Regions from separate parts of the Streptacidiphilus sp. PAMC 29251 genome, predicted to be linked through region 1. Evidence: riboswitches for the same ligand, from Rfam matches in the RefSeq annotation. Region 1 holds a riboswitch; the other holds the start of a gene.
The links. Region 1 has a riboswitch for cyclic di-AMP ahead of ACXKR8_RS13240 (C40 family peptidase). Riboswitches for the same ligand answer to the same signal wherever they lie in the genome.
Positions count from the first base shown of each region.

Region 2: it holds a riboswitch for cyclic di-AMP, as region 1 does, so the genes downstream of both, ACXKR8_RS08455 (transglycosylase family protein) here and ACXKR8_RS13240 (C40 family peptidase) in region 1, are expected to answer to the same signal.

Region 1 is NZ_CM135725.2:2,833,497-2,840,826, reverse strand. Features, by position in the region: gene ACXKR8_RS13255 (hypothetical protein) at 1-190, shown strand, start outside; partial or broken gene ACXKR8_RS13250 (NYN domain-containing protein) at 454-1,784, shown strand; gene ACXKR8_RS13245 (C40 family peptidase) at 1,997-3,007, shown strand; cyclic di-AMP (ydaO/yuaA leader) riboswitch at 3,292-3,449, shown strand; gene ACXKR8_RS13240 (C40 family peptidase) at 3,508-4,521, shown strand; gene ACXKR8_RS13235 (YciI family protein) at 4,720-5,139, shown strand; gene ACXKR8_RS13230 (RNA polymerase sigma factor) at 5,112-6,467, shown strand; gene ACXKR8_RS13225 (C40 family peptidase) at 6,804-7,330, shown strand, end outside.
Region 2 is NZ_CM135725.2:1,766,772-1,774,101, forward strand. Features, by position in the region: gene ACXKR8_RS08430 (AMP-binding protein) at 1-829, shown strand, start outside; gene ACXKR8_RS08435 (AMP-binding enzyme) at 805-1,248, shown strand; gene ACXKR8_RS08440 (TetR/AcrR family transcriptional regulator) at 1,264-1,929, opposite strand; gene ACXKR8_RS08445 (NADPH:quinone oxidoreductase family protein) at 2,044-3,033, shown strand; gene ACXKR8_RS08450 (CsbD family protein) at 3,110-3,283, shown strand; gene ACXKR8_RS08455 (transglycosylase family protein) at 3,377-4,678, opposite strand; cyclic di-AMP (ydaO/yuaA leader) riboswitch at 4,684-4,856, opposite strand; gene ACXKR8_RS08460 (transglycosylase family protein) at 5,046-5,732, opposite strand; gene ACXKR8_RS08465 (hypothetical protein) at 6,297-6,980, shown strand; gene ACXKR8_RS08470 (CARDB domain-containing protein) at 7,041-7,330, opposite strand, start outside.

The DNA of each region.
Region 1 (7,330 bases):
CTCGCGGGTGGTGGAGTTCATCCACCTGGACCTGGCGGGGGAGCCCCGGGTGGAGGAGCGCGAGGTGCTGAGCGAGGTGGTCGAGTCGGTCCGCTGCCGCTGGTGCAACGCGGTGGACCAGATCGAACTGGTGGACCGGCCGGGGGCCGCCGCCGAGGCGGCGGCGCAGGTGGCCAAGGCCGAGCAGTAGGCATCCGAGTGGCGCGGTGACGAGTAGGGGGCACAGCGGGCGAGAATGGTCCTCCGGACCACGAGGGCCGGGACCGGATCGGAGCACAGGGCGTGGTGGAGAGAGACGACAGGCCGGACGGCGGTGCCGCGCCGCACTTCGCGGTGCCCGCCGCCGACGACGCCCCCTCCGGGGGCGCTGCCGCCGACCCCGCCGTGGCTGACGCGCCCGACTCCGCCGCTGCTTCCGAGGCCGCCGCTGCCTCCGAGGTCGGAGACGAAGTTCTGCCCGGAGGCGCAGCCGCGGAGCGGCTGGACCGGCCGTTGCCGGAGGGGGTGCGGCGGCGGGTCGTGGGCATCGCCGCGGACGGCCTCGCCTCCGTGCCGGCCGCGGACCTGCCGCACCGGCTGCGCCCGTACGCCAAGTTCACCCCGGTGCAGCGGGCCAGGCGCGGGGCCACCGCGATCGCGTCCGCGCTGGAGACCGAGCCGGAGTTCCGGTCGCGGATAGCGGAACGGGTGCGGTTGGGCCAGCCGGACCTGGTGGCCGCGCTGGAGGCCGGGCAGGTCCCCGCCGCCGCCGACCCCAGGACGTCGCCGCGGTGGCGTACCTGCTGCGGCCGCTGGGCTGGAGCAAGCTGGTCGGCGACGCCGGCGACGAGGTGGAGCGGGCCGAGTCCGAGGGCGCGGCGGTTGAGGCCGCGCGCCTGGTGGAGAAGCTCCAGGCGGAGCTGGCCGCGCTGCGGGAGTCGTCCAGGACCGAGGCCGACCGGGGCCGGGCCGAGCTGGACGAGGTGAAGAAGGAGCGGGACTCGCTCCGCCGCAGGCTGCGCAGCCTGGAGGCGGACACCAAGCGCGCCGAGGCGGCGACCCGCAAGGTCGGCGCCGAGCTGGAGGCGCTGCGTTCGGCCGGGCTGACCGAGCGCGGCGCGGTCGACAGCGAGGTGCGCCGGCTGAAGCACCGGCTGACCGAGGCCGAGGCGGCCCTGGAGACGTCCAGGAGGGCCGCCAGGGAGGGGCGGAGCACCGAGGACATGCGGCTGCGGCTGCTGCTCGACGTGGTGCTCCAGGGGGCGCAGGGGCTGCAGCGAGAGCTGGGGCTGCCGCCGCTGGCCGAGGGCCGTCCGGCCGACACGGTGGAGGCGGTGCTGCCGGTGACGGCCTCCCCGCACGACGTGGCGCGGCGGGCCCTGGACGGGGACGACCCGGCGCTGCTGGACCAGCTGCTGGCGCTGCCGCACACCCATCTGCTGGTGGACGGCTACAACGTGACCAAGAGCGGCTATCCGACCCTGCCGCTGGAGAAGCAGCGGGCCCGGCTGCTGAACGGCCTGTCCATGCTGGCGATGCACAGCCGCGCCGAGGTCACCTGCGTGTTCGACGGCAAGGATCTGGACGCCCCGGTCCCGATGGCCCCGCCGCGCGGCGTTCGGGTGCTGTTCAGCCGCTCCGGGGAGACCGCGGACGAGCTGATCCGCCGGCTGGTCCGGGCCGAGCCGGAGGGCCGTCCGGTGGTGGTGGTGTCCACCGACCGCGAGGTCGCCGACGGCGTCCGCAAGGCGGGGGCCCGCCCCGTCCCCTCGGCGATGCTGCTGAAGCGGCTGATCCGCACCTGAGGGCTGCAGAGTCGCACCTGAGGGCGGGGGTCAGGGCTTCAAACCTCTTACCTGTACCGGACATTAGGGGCATTACCGGCCGGACTCCCCGGCGGGGGCGACAAGCTCACATGTTCCTCACTAGTGTCTCCCTTCGAACTTCTGTGTCGTCCTGAAGGGAACCCGGCTCCGTGGTCTCACACCGTCGTTTGAAGCAGCCAGGCCGTGCCCGCGTGACCATCCTCACGGCTGCGGCGGCCACGGCGGTCGCGCTGGCGGCGCAGACCGCGGCCAGCGCGGCGCCGGCCACCACGACGGGCCAGGCCAAGACGCAGGTCGACGCGGACCGCAACGCGGCCGCGGCGGCGACGGAGCAGTACGACGGGGCGCAGGCCCAGCAGCAGGCGCTGCAGAAGAAGGTCAACAACCTGCAGGACGAGATAGCCCGTCAGCAGGCCGTGGTGAACAAGGAGATGGCGGTCCTGGGCGCGGTGGCCAGCGCGCAGTACCGGGACGGTTCGGTGGACCCGGCGGTGCAGCTGATGCTCTCCGCGGACCCGACCGAGTACCTGAACCGCGCCTCCGACGAGGACCAGGTCAACAGCAACCAGGCAGCGCTGATGGACCAGTTGGTGGCGCAGCAGCACGCGCTGGCGGCCGAGAAGGCCGAGGCGGCCCAGGAGCTGGGCGCCCAGCAGGTGCTGCTGAAGCAGATGCAGAAGTCCAAGGCGGCCATCGCCGCCAAGCTCAAGCACGCCCAGGCGATCCTGGACTCCCTCACCCCGAAGCAGCGCACCCAGGTGAACACCGGCGGTGCCGGGGGCGGCGGCTTCACTCCGCCCTCGTCCGGCAGCAGTTACATGTCGGTGTCCGACATCGACCTCTCCGGGATCTCCCCGGCGGCCCGTACCGCGATGCTGGCCGCGATGAGCAAGGTCAATGTGGCCCCCTACGTCTCCGGCGGCTCAGGACCCAGTGTGTTCGACTGCTCGGGCCTGGTGATGTGGGCCTACGGCAAGGCCGGCATCTCCCTGCCGCACTACTCGTACTCGGACGAGACGGTGGGCACCGGGGTGTCCTACGCGGACCTCAAGGTCGGCGACATCATCGTGAACATGGGCGGCGACCACGTGGGCCTCTACGCCGGGAAGGGGATGCTGCTGAGCGCTCCCCACCCGGGGCTCACGGTGGACATCCAGCCGCTGTCCTATTTCGGCACCATCGTTGCCATTCGCCGCTTCTGACGGTTATTTACTCGACTGTGACTCACGTCACACGCGTTGCTGCCGTCTCGACCAGATGACCGATTTGGGTGCCATGTCGTCATCGGATGGTCATTCAGCGACTACGTTCAGTCGCCGACCCGATGCTCTTTCGAAACCTAAAAGAGTTTTTACTTACAAGGATTTGAATAGATCACGTTCGGGTCACTAGTGTCAGCGATCGAACCACCGCGAAGTCGATCACCCAGCAGGGTGGCAGCGGCGGTTTCCGCCGAGTTCGACCGCACGGCAGGCTGTTCCGCATCCAGCGGGGCACGCTGGATCAGCCGTCAGTTCGGAGCCGGGGAACCAAGTTCCCTCGGGGTGAATCGACGCCAGGCCGGTCCGCCGGTGAAGCGTCGTAGGGCACGTCTTCCAGCCCGAACCCGTCAGCTCACCCGGTAGGCGGCCGTAGGAAGAAGGAGCTCGCCTTCGTGGCGTCCCATCGTCGTCCGAAAAGTCCCAGCCGATCGCGGATAACCGTGCTTACCGCTGCTGCAGCCACCACCGTCGCGCTCGGCGCGACCGCCACCCAGTCGGCGCAGGCGGCACCCAAGCAGACCACGGCGCAGCTCAAGGCAGAGATAGACCAGCAGAACCAGGACGCCGACAAGGCGATCCAGCAGTACGACGCCGCGCAGTCGCAGCAGCAGACACTGCAGAAGCAGGTCAACACCCTGCAGGACCAGGTGGCCCGCCAGCAGGCCTCGGTCAGCGCCAAGTCCGCCGCGCTCGGCGCGGTCGCCAGCGCGCAGTACCGCAGCGGGTCGATCGACCCCTCGGTGCAGCTGATGCTGTCCGCGAACCCCACCGAGTACCTGAACCAGGCCTCCACGATGAGCCAGGTGACCGGTAGCCAGGCCGCGCTGCTCGACTCGCTGACGGCTGAGCAGAAGACGCTGAACCGTGAGAAGGCCGACGCCGAGAGCAAGCTGAAGGCGCTCGACGCCACCAGCAAGCAGCTCGCCGCGGCCAAGGCCTCCGTGCAGCAGAAGCTCGCCGCGTCCAAGGCCCAGCTCGCCTCGCTGACCGCCGCCCAGCGCGCCGCGGTCACCAAGCTGCAGAACGCCGGCACCACCAGCCACAGCAGCGGCAGCTCCAGCACCGGCAGCACCACGTACAGCCCCGGCTCCACCAAGGCCGGCTCCGGTGCCGCGATGGCGGCCTTCCACGCCGCGCAGACCCGCCTCGGCGACCCGTACGTCTACGGGGCCACCGGGCCCAACTCCTTCGACTGCTCCGGCCTGATGCAGTGGGCCTTCAAGCAGGCAGGCGTGTCGATCGGCCGCACCACCTACGACCAGGTGGACGTCGGCTCCGCCGTCGGCTCGGTCTCCGACCTCCAGATCGGCGACCTGATCTTCTTCAACGGCGACTCGCACGTCGGCATGTACGCGGGCGGCGGCATGGTCCTGCACGCTCCGCACACCGGCACCGTCGTCAAGTACGAGGCGCTGACCACCATCGGCTCCATCTACGCCATGCGCCGGGTCTGAGCCACACCCCGGACTCTCCGCAGGTCTTCCCCCTTCTCAGAGGCTGTCGCCGGCCCGTCCCCGGCGACAGCCTCTGAGTTTTCTGCTGGGCGAAAAAAGAAAATGGTTCTGGTGGGTCTGTCGTGTCGATCCGTGGCGGCGCCGTTCGACCTGGGATAGAGAGGGTCGGGAAGCGGCCCCCGAGTGAGGAGACTGACGATGGCGAAGTACATGCTGATCATGCGCGGCACGGACGAGTCCATGGCGAAGATGATGGAGACGCCCTTCGAGGAGATGCTCGAGACGGTGGGCCGCTTCAATGAGGAGCTGATCCGGGCCGGCGTGCTGGTCGCCGCCGAGGGCCTGGACGACCCGTCCCAGGGCGTGGTGGTCGACTTCAGTGCGGAGACCCCGGTGGTCACCGACGGCCCCTACGGCGAGACCAAGGAGCTGTTCGGCGGCTTCTACCTGATCGACGTCGCCTCCAAGGAGGAGGCGGTCGAGTGGGCCAAGCGGCTGCCCGCCCTCCCCGGCTCCAAGTGCGAGGTCCGCCGGGTGCCGAGCATCGACGAGTTCCCGCAGGACAACGAGTGGATCACCAAGGAGCGGGCGTGGCGCGAGCGGACCGGCCAGATCTGACACCCCCCGCGGCCGACGACGGCCCGGCGGGCGGGGGCCCGCCGGGCGACACTGCGGCCCGGCGGGCCCTGGAGGCGGTCTGGCGGATCGAGTCCGCCCGGATCATCGGTGCGCTGACCCGCTACACCGGGGACTTCGCCCTCGCCGAGGACCTGGCCCAGGAGGCGCTGGCGGAGGCACTGGTGGCCTGGCCGCGCGACGGTGCGCCGGCCAGCCCGGTGGGCTGGCTGCTGGCGACCGCACGCCGGCGCGCCATCGACGGCTTCCGCCGCAGGTCCGCCCTGGAGCAGCGGTACGCCGGCCTGGCCGGCCGGCTGGCCGAGGGCGAGTTCAGCGCGGGCGTGCAGGCCCCCGCGCCGGGCCGGTCGGAGCAGGACCTGCTCTGGGATCCCGACCACGTCCCGGACGACGTCCTCGCGCTGATGTTCACCGCCTGCCACCCGGTGCTCTCGCCCGAGGCCCGGGTGGCGCTCACCCTGCGCGTGGTCGGCGGGCTGTCCAGCGAGGAGATCGCCCGGGCGTTCCTGGTGCCCACCGCGACCGTCCAGGCCCGGATCACCCGGGCGAAGAAGACCATCGCCGCGGCCCACGTGCCGTTCGAACTACCGCCGCCGGAGGAGCGGCCGGCCCGGCTCGGCGCCGTGCTGAGCGTCGTCTACGTCATCTTCGCCGAAGGCTCCACGGCGACCACCGGCGACCGCCTGCTGCGCACCGATCTCGCCTATGAGGCGGTGCGGTTGTCCCGGATGCTGGCCGCGCTGCTGCCCGGCGAGCCGGAGGTGCACGGGCTGCTCGCGCTGTGCGAGCTCACCGCCGCGCGTTTCCCGGCCCGCACCGGGCCGGACGGGCAGGCGGTGCTGCTGGAGGACCAGGACCGGCGCCGCTGGGACCGGTCCGCGATCCGTCGCGGCCTGGCCGCACTGGGCCGGGCCTCGGCCGCCGGACGGGGCCTCGGACCGTACGGTCTGCAGGCCGCGATCGCCGCCGGCCACGCCACCGCGCCCTCGGTGCAGGAGACCGACTGGGAGCGGATCGTGCTGCTGTACGAGGCGCTCGGCCGACTCGCCCCCTCACCCGTGGTCGAGCTCAACCGGGCCGTGGCCGTGGCGATGGCGAGCGGACCGCAGCAGGCGCTGTCCCTGGTCGACGACCTGGCCGTCTCCGGCCGGCTGTCCGGCTCCTACCTGCTGCCGAGCGTGCGCGGCGAGCTGCTGACCAGGCTCGGCCGCACCCGCGAGGCCCGGGCCGAGCTGGAGCTCGCCGCCCGGCTGTGCGGCAACACCCGCGAGCGCACGGTGCTGCTGCAGAAGGCGGCCGCGCTGGAGTGACGCCCCCGGACGCCGGGGGGTACCCAAACGGCCGTACGGGGGCGTCCCCCAATGGGGGGACCGGGTTCCGGCGGAGGGCGGGGCCACCCCCGGCGACATGGCGTTCCATAGATATGTTCGGTATTCGACCGAATATTCGGGATAGCGAGGGTTTGGACTAGCTGCGCCCGACTCGCTAACGTCTGCGCTCGGTCCTCCGTGTCGTCGACCGCCCTTCCGGGCGGCACCGGTGGACCGCCGGGCATCCTGGGCCGACGCAGCCGGCGTCGCGCGGGCAGGACCGGCACCGGACGAATGGAGTTCGCCCTCGTGGCGTCCCACCGACGTGCCCGACCCATGGGCCAGCACTCCGCAGTCGCCGCGCTCTCCCGGACCGCGGTGACCGTCGCGGCGGCCACCGCCGCGGTCCTGGCCGGCGGCGGCAGCGCCCTGGCCGAACCCACCCCCGGCGCGCGGACCGCCCCCGCCACCGCGGACGAGGTACGGCAGCAGGTGCAGAGCCTCTACGCCCAGGCCGAGGTCGCCGGACAGCAGTACGACGGGGCCAGGGAGCAGCAGCGCGCGCTGCTCCGCACCTCCGCCCTGCTGCAGCAGCGGGTCGCCGCCGAGCAGCAGCGGATCAACACCATGGTCGGCACGATGGGCCAGGTCGCCGGCGCCCAGTACCGGCAGGGCGGCGGGATCGACCCGCTGGTGCGGCTGCTGCTCGACGCCCACCCGGACCAGTTCCTGGCCCAGGCCGGCAGCGTGGACGAGCTGGACGCCGCGACCGCGCAGCGGCTGCAGCTGCTGCAGGACGACCAGCGGCAGCTGGGCCAGGACCGGGCCCAGGCGGTCTCCCAGCTGGCCCAGCTGGAGGCGCT
Region 2 (7,330 bases), 1.1 Mb from region 1:
GATCACGCACCAGCTGCTGGACTCCCAGGCCCGGCTGCTGATCACCTTCGACGCCTGCGCACCCGAGGCGAGGAAGGCCGCGGCCGGGATCGAGGACCTGTCGCTGTGCCTGGTCGGCCGGTCGGACCCGGTCGAGGGCGAGTCGGCGTTCGCGAGCCTCTGCGCCGACCTCCCCGGCGCGGACACCCGCGACATCCTCGCCACCAACGCGGACGACACCGCCGTGATCATCTACACCAGCGGCACCACCGGCCGGCCCAAGGGGGCCGAGCTGACCCACTTCCAGCTCTTCATGAACTGCACCACCGCAGGCGCGGCGTTCGGCGTGCAGCCGGACGACGTCAGCCTGGCGGTGCTCCCGTTCTTCCATGTCTACGGGCTGTCCAGCGTGGTCAACCTCGGGGTCCGCTACGGCGGGACGCTGTCGGTCGTGCCGCGCTTCGACATCGGCCTGGTGCTCGACGCGATGCACGACCACGGCGTGAGCGTCTTCGTCGGTGTGCCGACCATGTTCCACGCCCTGCTCCAGGCGGACAGCTCCGGGCGGGACCTGTCCCGGCTCCGGGTCGCCTGCTCGGGCGGCGCGGCCATGCCGGAGGCCCTGATGACGGCCTTCGAAGCACGCTTCGGGGTGGCCGTGCTGGAGGGCTACGGCCTGTCCGAGACCGCCAGCACCGCCACCATGAACCCCAGCCCCGAAGAACGCCGGGTGCTGTCCATCGGCAAGCCGATCTGGGGCGTCGAGGCCAGGATCGTGGACCCGAGGGACGTGAACTCCCGCCCGGCGCCGAGCACATCGGCGAGGTGCTGCTGCGCGGACACAATGTGATGAAGGGCTACTACCGCAATCCGGAGGCCACCGCCGAGGCGCTCCGCGACGGCTGGCTGCACACCGGCGACCTGGCCTACCAGGACCAGGACGGCTTCCTGTTCATCGTCGACCGAGTGAAGGACCTGGTCATCCGCGGCGGCTACAACGTCTACCCGCGGGAGGTGGAGGAGGTCCTCTACACCCACCCCGCGATCGCCGAGGCGGCGGTGATCGGACGGCCGGACGAGCGGCTCGGCGAGGAGGTGGTGGCCGTGGTGTCGCTGCGGCCCGGGGCCGCGGCCGACGCCGAGGAGATCATCGGCTACTGCCGGGAGCGGCTGGCCGGCTACAAGTGCCCGCGCGAGGTGCGGATCCTCCCCGAACTGCCCAAGAACGCCACCGGGAAGCTGCTCAAGCGGGAGCTGCGGCTGGGCTGACAAGTGCTCTGGTCATCACGGTGCCGACAGCGGTTCGCTGCCGACCATGCGCAGCGCCAGATCCGCGTAGAGCCGGCCGAGCCGGTCCTCCGGGAGCCGGGCCGGGGTGTGGTACCAGCGCGCCACGTCGACCGAGAGGGAGAGCAGCGCCAGGGTGGTCGTGGTCACATCGGGCACGTCGAACACGCCCTGGCGCACCCCGTCCTCCAGGATCCGGCGGACCAGGCCGTCGATCTCCCGGCGCAGCAGCAGCACCGCGGCGTGGTGCTCGGCGGACAGCGAGTGCAGCTCGTACTCGATCACCCGGGTGGTGGTGTGGTGCCGGGCGTGCCAGGTGGTCAGGTCGCGCATCACCGCGTGCAGCCGGCCGACCGGCTCCTGGGCGGTGGCGGACACCGCCCGGATCAGCCGGAGCGTGTGCTGATGCCCGATCAGGGTGATCTGGTGCAGCAGCTCCTCCTTGGAGCGGTAGTGCACATACACGCCCGCCGGGCTCATCCCCGCGCCCGAGGCGATGTCCCTGGTCGTGGTCGCGTGGAAGCCGCGCGCCGCGAAGGCGTCGACCGCGGCGATCAGCAGCCGGCGCGCGGTGTCCGGCTGGACCTCCCGCCAGGCCTCCTGGAGGTCCGCGGAGAAGACCTCGGCGAGCAGGACGGTGGCCTCGGCGGGTTCGGGGGTCACGTGCACGGCCTTCCGGTCGGTCGATAGCGAGCGTTGACAGCACACTCCCACATCAGCATTCTAAGCGGGTGCTTAGTCCGTTGTAGAGGCAGAGTCGCAGGAGAAGGAGTCCACGTGAAGGCATGGCAGGTGCGGACGCACGGCGAGCCCGGTTCGGCGCTGGAGCTGGTGGACATCGCCACGCCACAGCCCGGGCCCGGGCAGGTCCGGCTCAGAGTGCGGGCGGCGGCGTTGAACTTCCCTGACGTGCTGCTGTGCCGGGGCACCTACCAGATCCGGCCCGAGCTGCCGTTCACCCCCGGGGTCGAGCTGTGCGGCGAGGTGGACGAACTGGGCGAGGGCGTGACCGGCCTCACCGTCGGCGACCGGGTGATCGGCAACCCGGCCCTGCCGCACGGTTCGCTCGCGGAGTTCGCGCTGGCCGAGGCGACGGATCTGTTCCCGGCCCCCGAGTCGCTGGACGACGCCCAGGCCTCCGCCCTGCACATCGCCTACCAGACCGGATGGTTCGGCCTGCACCGCAGGGCCCGGCTGCAGCCGGGCGAGACGCTGCTGGTGCACGCCGCGGCCGGCGGGGTCGGCAGTGCGGCCATCCAGCTGGGCCGGGCCGCCGGGGCCCGGGTGCTCGCGGTGGTCGGCGGCGCCGCCAAGGCCGAGGTCGCGCGGCAGCTCGGGGCCGAGGTGGTCATCGACCGAACCGACGCCGACACCGACATCGTCCGCGCGGTCAAGGAGGCGACCGGCGGACGCGGCGCGGACGTGGTCTTCGACCCGGTCGGCGGCGACGCCTACACGGCCTCGGCCAAGTGCGTGGCCTTCGAGGGGCGGATCCTGGTGGTCGGCTTCGCCGGCGGCACGGTGCCGACCCCGGCCCTGAACCACGCCCTGGTGAAGAACTACTCGATCGTCGGGCTGCACTGGGGCCTCTACAAGCAGTACGCACCCGCCGAGATCACGGCCGCACACGCGGAGCTGGGCAAACTCGCCGCGACCGGCGCGATCGCCCCGCTGATCGGCGGCCGCCTCTCCCTCGACCAGGCCCCCGAAGGCCTCACCCGGCTGGGCGCCGGCGACAGCGTGGGCCGGCTGGTGGTCCTGCCGTAAAGAGGGGGGCGTGCCCTGCGGAACCTCGGGTAGGCGCGGGTTGAGCAGCAAAGACCCGAGAGCGAAGGAGCCCCGCATGAGCACCGAGGACAAGGCCAAGAACACTGCCGACAAGCTCAAGGGCAAGGTCAAGGAGGCGGCAGGCAAGGCCGTGGGCAACGAGCGGCTGCAGGCCGAGGGCAAGGCCGACCAGGTCAAGGGCGACGCCAAGCAGGCCGCCGAAAAGGCCAAGGACGCCTTCAAGGACTGATTCCCCGCATGGGAAGCACAACGGCCGATGGCCCCTCAGTTTCCTGAGGGGCCATCGGCGGTTTTATCGCGTGACGTTCACAGCCTGACTGGGTCAGCCGATGCGGCCGGCGAAGTCCGGGGCCCAGTCGCTGATGGTGTCGGTCTTGACGCCGGCGCTGGGGTTGGCGGCCTCGACGTAGCCGCCGTTACCGGTGTAGATGGCGACGTGGTAGGCGCCGGCGGCAGTGCCGTCGCTGGACCAGAACAGCAGGTCGCCGGGCTGGAGCGAGTCCAGCGAGACCCGGGTGCTGGCCGCGGCCTGGTCCTCGCTGGTGCGCGGGATCGAGATCCCGGCCTTGGCCAGCGCGGCCTGGGTCAGACCGGAGCAGTCCCAGACCGAGGGGCCGGTGCCGCCGTAGACGTAGGGCTTGCCGACCTGGGCCTCGGCGAAGGCGATGGCCGCGCTCATGCTGCCCGAAGCGGTGCTGTCGGAAGCCGAGGAGGCGCTGCTGTCGGAGCTGGTCGCCGAGGTGCTGGCCGAGCTGCTGTCCGAGGAGCTGGACTGGCCGCCGGCAGCGGCCTCCACCTTGGCGTCGAACGAGGAGTCGTCCGTGGAGGTCGAGGCGCTGGAGTCGGTGGCGCTGGACGACGAGTCGTTGGACGGGGTGGAGCTGGGCGTCGTGGCCGCCCCGCCCAGCTTGATCTGCTCACCGGGGTAGATGACGTCCGGGCCCTCGGTGAGGGTGCCCCGGTTGAGGGCGTAGAGACGCTGCCATCCGCCGGAGACGTTCTCCTTCTGGGCGATGGTGGAGAGCCAGTCGCCGGCGACCACGGTGTAGGTGCCCGCGGTCGAGGAGGAGGACGAGGTGGAGGTCGACGCCGCGTTCGCGGCAGCCTTCACCTTGTTGGCGAACGCGGAGTCGTCCGAGCTCGAGCTGGAGGTCGAGCTGGGGGTGGAGGCCGAGCTGGAGTCCGAGGAGCTGCTGGAGGAGCCCGAGGAGGAGGTGTCGACGTTGGCGGGAGCGCCGCCGGCGGTCAGACCGGCCTGGGGGCCGCAGACCGGCCAGGCGCCGGGGCCCTGGGAGGCGAGCACCTTCTCGGCGACGGCGATCTGCTGGCTCTTGGTGGCCTGGTCGGCGCTGGACGCGTACTGGGTGCCGCCGTAGGCCGCCCAGGTGTCGGCGGAGAACTGCAGGCCGCCGTAGTAGCCGTTGCCGGTGTTGATGGCCCAGTTGCCGGTGCTCTCGCAGTTGGCGACGGCGTCCCAGGTGCTGACGGTCGCGGCCGAGGCGCTGGTGGCGCTCACGAGCGGGATGGCGAGCCCGACACCGGTCAGTCCGGCCGAGGCGATCAGACGCTGGGTACGGCTACGGCGGGACTTGACGGCGCGGTGGCGCCCGTTGGTGGACAGCATGGAACAGCGTTCCTCTCCCACGCCTGCGAGGTGAGCTGTCGGATTCGGGCTGGAGTTGCCCGGCCGTGCGCTGCACGGCTTCACCCCTAGCTGTGATGACAGACGCTCAGAGAAGAGCGCCGATCACAGCGGCAAACCTGGTTCCCCCGCTCCTGCCGTGGTGCGGTGTGTGGGTCTTCGACGTCTCCGGCGGCAGGACTCGGCGTTCCGGATTTGTCTGTTCCGCTTAAGTGCGGCGAGCAGAAACATACGCACACCGGGCAGCAAACTACAACTGAGTATGACGTCCGTCACGTTTAACACTGCGGCGCGGCACCCGGGGGTATGGGTGCCGCGCCGCAGCGGGTGTTGCTCGACTGCTCTGGGACTAGCCGATGGTGAGGGTCTGGCCGGGGTAGATGGTGTCGGCGTCGGCGCCGATCACGCTCTGGTTGGCGCTGTACAGGGACTGCCAGTCGGTGCCGTGGGCGGCGGCGATGGAGCCCAGGGTGTCGCCGGACTGGACGGTGTAGCTGCCGGCGCCGGTGGCCGCGGGGGCGCTCTCGGTGCTGGTGCTGGTGTCGGTGCTGGGGGTGCTCGTCGCGGCCGGGGCGGTGTCGTCGCTGGTGGCGGCCGGGGTGCTGGTGGCCGGGGTCGTGGTGTCGACGGTGGCGGGGGTGCCGCCGGCGGTGAGGCCGGCCTCGGGGCCGCAGACGGGCCAGGCGCCGGGGCCCTGGGCGGCCAGGACGTTCTCGGCGACGGCGATCTGCTGGCCCTGGCTGGCCTGGTCCGCGGAGGCGGCGTAGGCGGTGCCGCCGAAGGCGGCCCAGGTGGAGGGGGTGAACTGCAGGCCGCCGTAGAAGCCGTTGCCGGTGTTGGCGGACCAGTTGTTGGTGCTCTCGCAGCTGGCGACCTTGTCCCAGGTGGAGGAGTCCGCGGCCGAGGCGCCGGTCGCGCTGACCAGGCCGACCACCGGGACGGCGGCGACCACGCCGACGGCCAGGGCCGCCCGCAGGCGGTTCTTCCTGGTGGTGGCGGTGGCAGCGGTGGTGGCGGTGGCGTGACGGAAGTTCATGGAGTCCTTTCGACAGGTCCCGGGGTCAGCACGGCGTCGGCGTCGGCGCGCAGGAGGCGCGCTACAGGTACGCCGCGACGTGACAGGAGGACGGCCGGTGGCCGTCCCCGGGGCCCGCTGCTGACCGCCTACCGGACAGGTGGAGGCGGAGACATCAAGCGAAAGCGGGCGAACCCGGGAGGTGCTCAGTGCACGTCTTCGACCGTAGGCAACAAACCCCCGGACATCAACGATCCCAGCAAAGTCCCAGATCAGAGCACTGTTACCGGCGGTATTAAGCCTGTATTCAGGCCCCTGCTGGCACCGAACCACCCCGCCAGAGGTGATCTTTGTGGTCTAGACCACGCTCCAGTCGAGTGAGCTGCCACACACAGTCCACGCACAGTCAGTACTCATCAGCCGCCGGTCACTGATGATCTTCGTTTTCATTCAATCGAAGGACGGCGATGTGACCTGGGCCGCAATGAAGGGGCCGATCACCGTATGGGTGCGTCCGGTTGCCGAGTGTAGTGAGCAAGGTGACCGTGGGACTGTCCCACTCAGTTCCGAAGTAAGGGTTTTTCCATGCGTATCGTTCGCATTCGCACCACGCTCGCCTGTGCTGTCCTGGCCTCGACGGTGATCACGGGTGCTGTTGTGCCCAGCGCGTCCGCCACTCCGGTGGACCACGGCACGTCCGTGCAGCCGCAGGCAGCACTGCCCGCGGCCCCCGATCCGGCCGCGACCCTGGGCGCGCTCGGTGCGCTGGGCGGCGTGACCGAGGCCGTGTCGAGCCTCGTGTCGAGCGCCACCGCCACCGCGCCGGCTCCGTCGCCGGCCGACCTGCAGGCCAAGCTCGCCACCCTGACCAGCGCGGGCAAGGTCCTCACCACCGCGCTGCCGGCCGCGCCGGCCGTTCCGGCGGCGCCGTCCAAGGTCCTGGCGAAGGCTCCGGTCAAGGCTCCAGTGAAGGCCCCGGTGAAGTCGGCTCCGATCCACGGCCTGCCGATTCCCGCGCCGCCGCTGCCCGTTCCGGTGCCGGTGCCGCCGGTGTCCGCCCCGGTGCCGCCGCTGCCCGTACCCGTGCCCGTCCCGGCGAGTGTTCCGGACGCGCTGGCCACGCTGCAGAAGGACGCCGCCGCGCTGGTCGCCGCGGTACAGGCGACGGATGTCGCCGCGGTCACCGCCGCACTGACCGCTCTGGTCACCGACACCCTGGCCGTGGTCACGGCCACGGTCGCGGCGGTCGGTGTCGGCCTCCCGGCCTGACAGCAGTAACAGCAGTGCCCCGGAAGCGTTCTGCCTCCGGGGCACTGCTGTTGCTCCGTGCTACGGGTTCACAGTGATCGTGAACGTCGAGGTGGTGTTCTGGATGTTGACGAAGTTGTTGCTCTCGGTGAGGTGGTTGAACACGGCGGTACCGACCGCCGGGCCCTGTCCGGACTCGGGCTGCTGGTTGGCCCAGATGCCGTAGCCGGACTTGGCGTTGTAGGCGTCACCGCTCTGCTGCGCGCCGGTGATGGACACATTGGTGAAGATGGTGTCGGTCACCGGGTTGAGCGGAGTGCTGCCCGAGTAGTCCGTCTGGAACATGATGCCGGAGTACGTCGGGTCGGTGA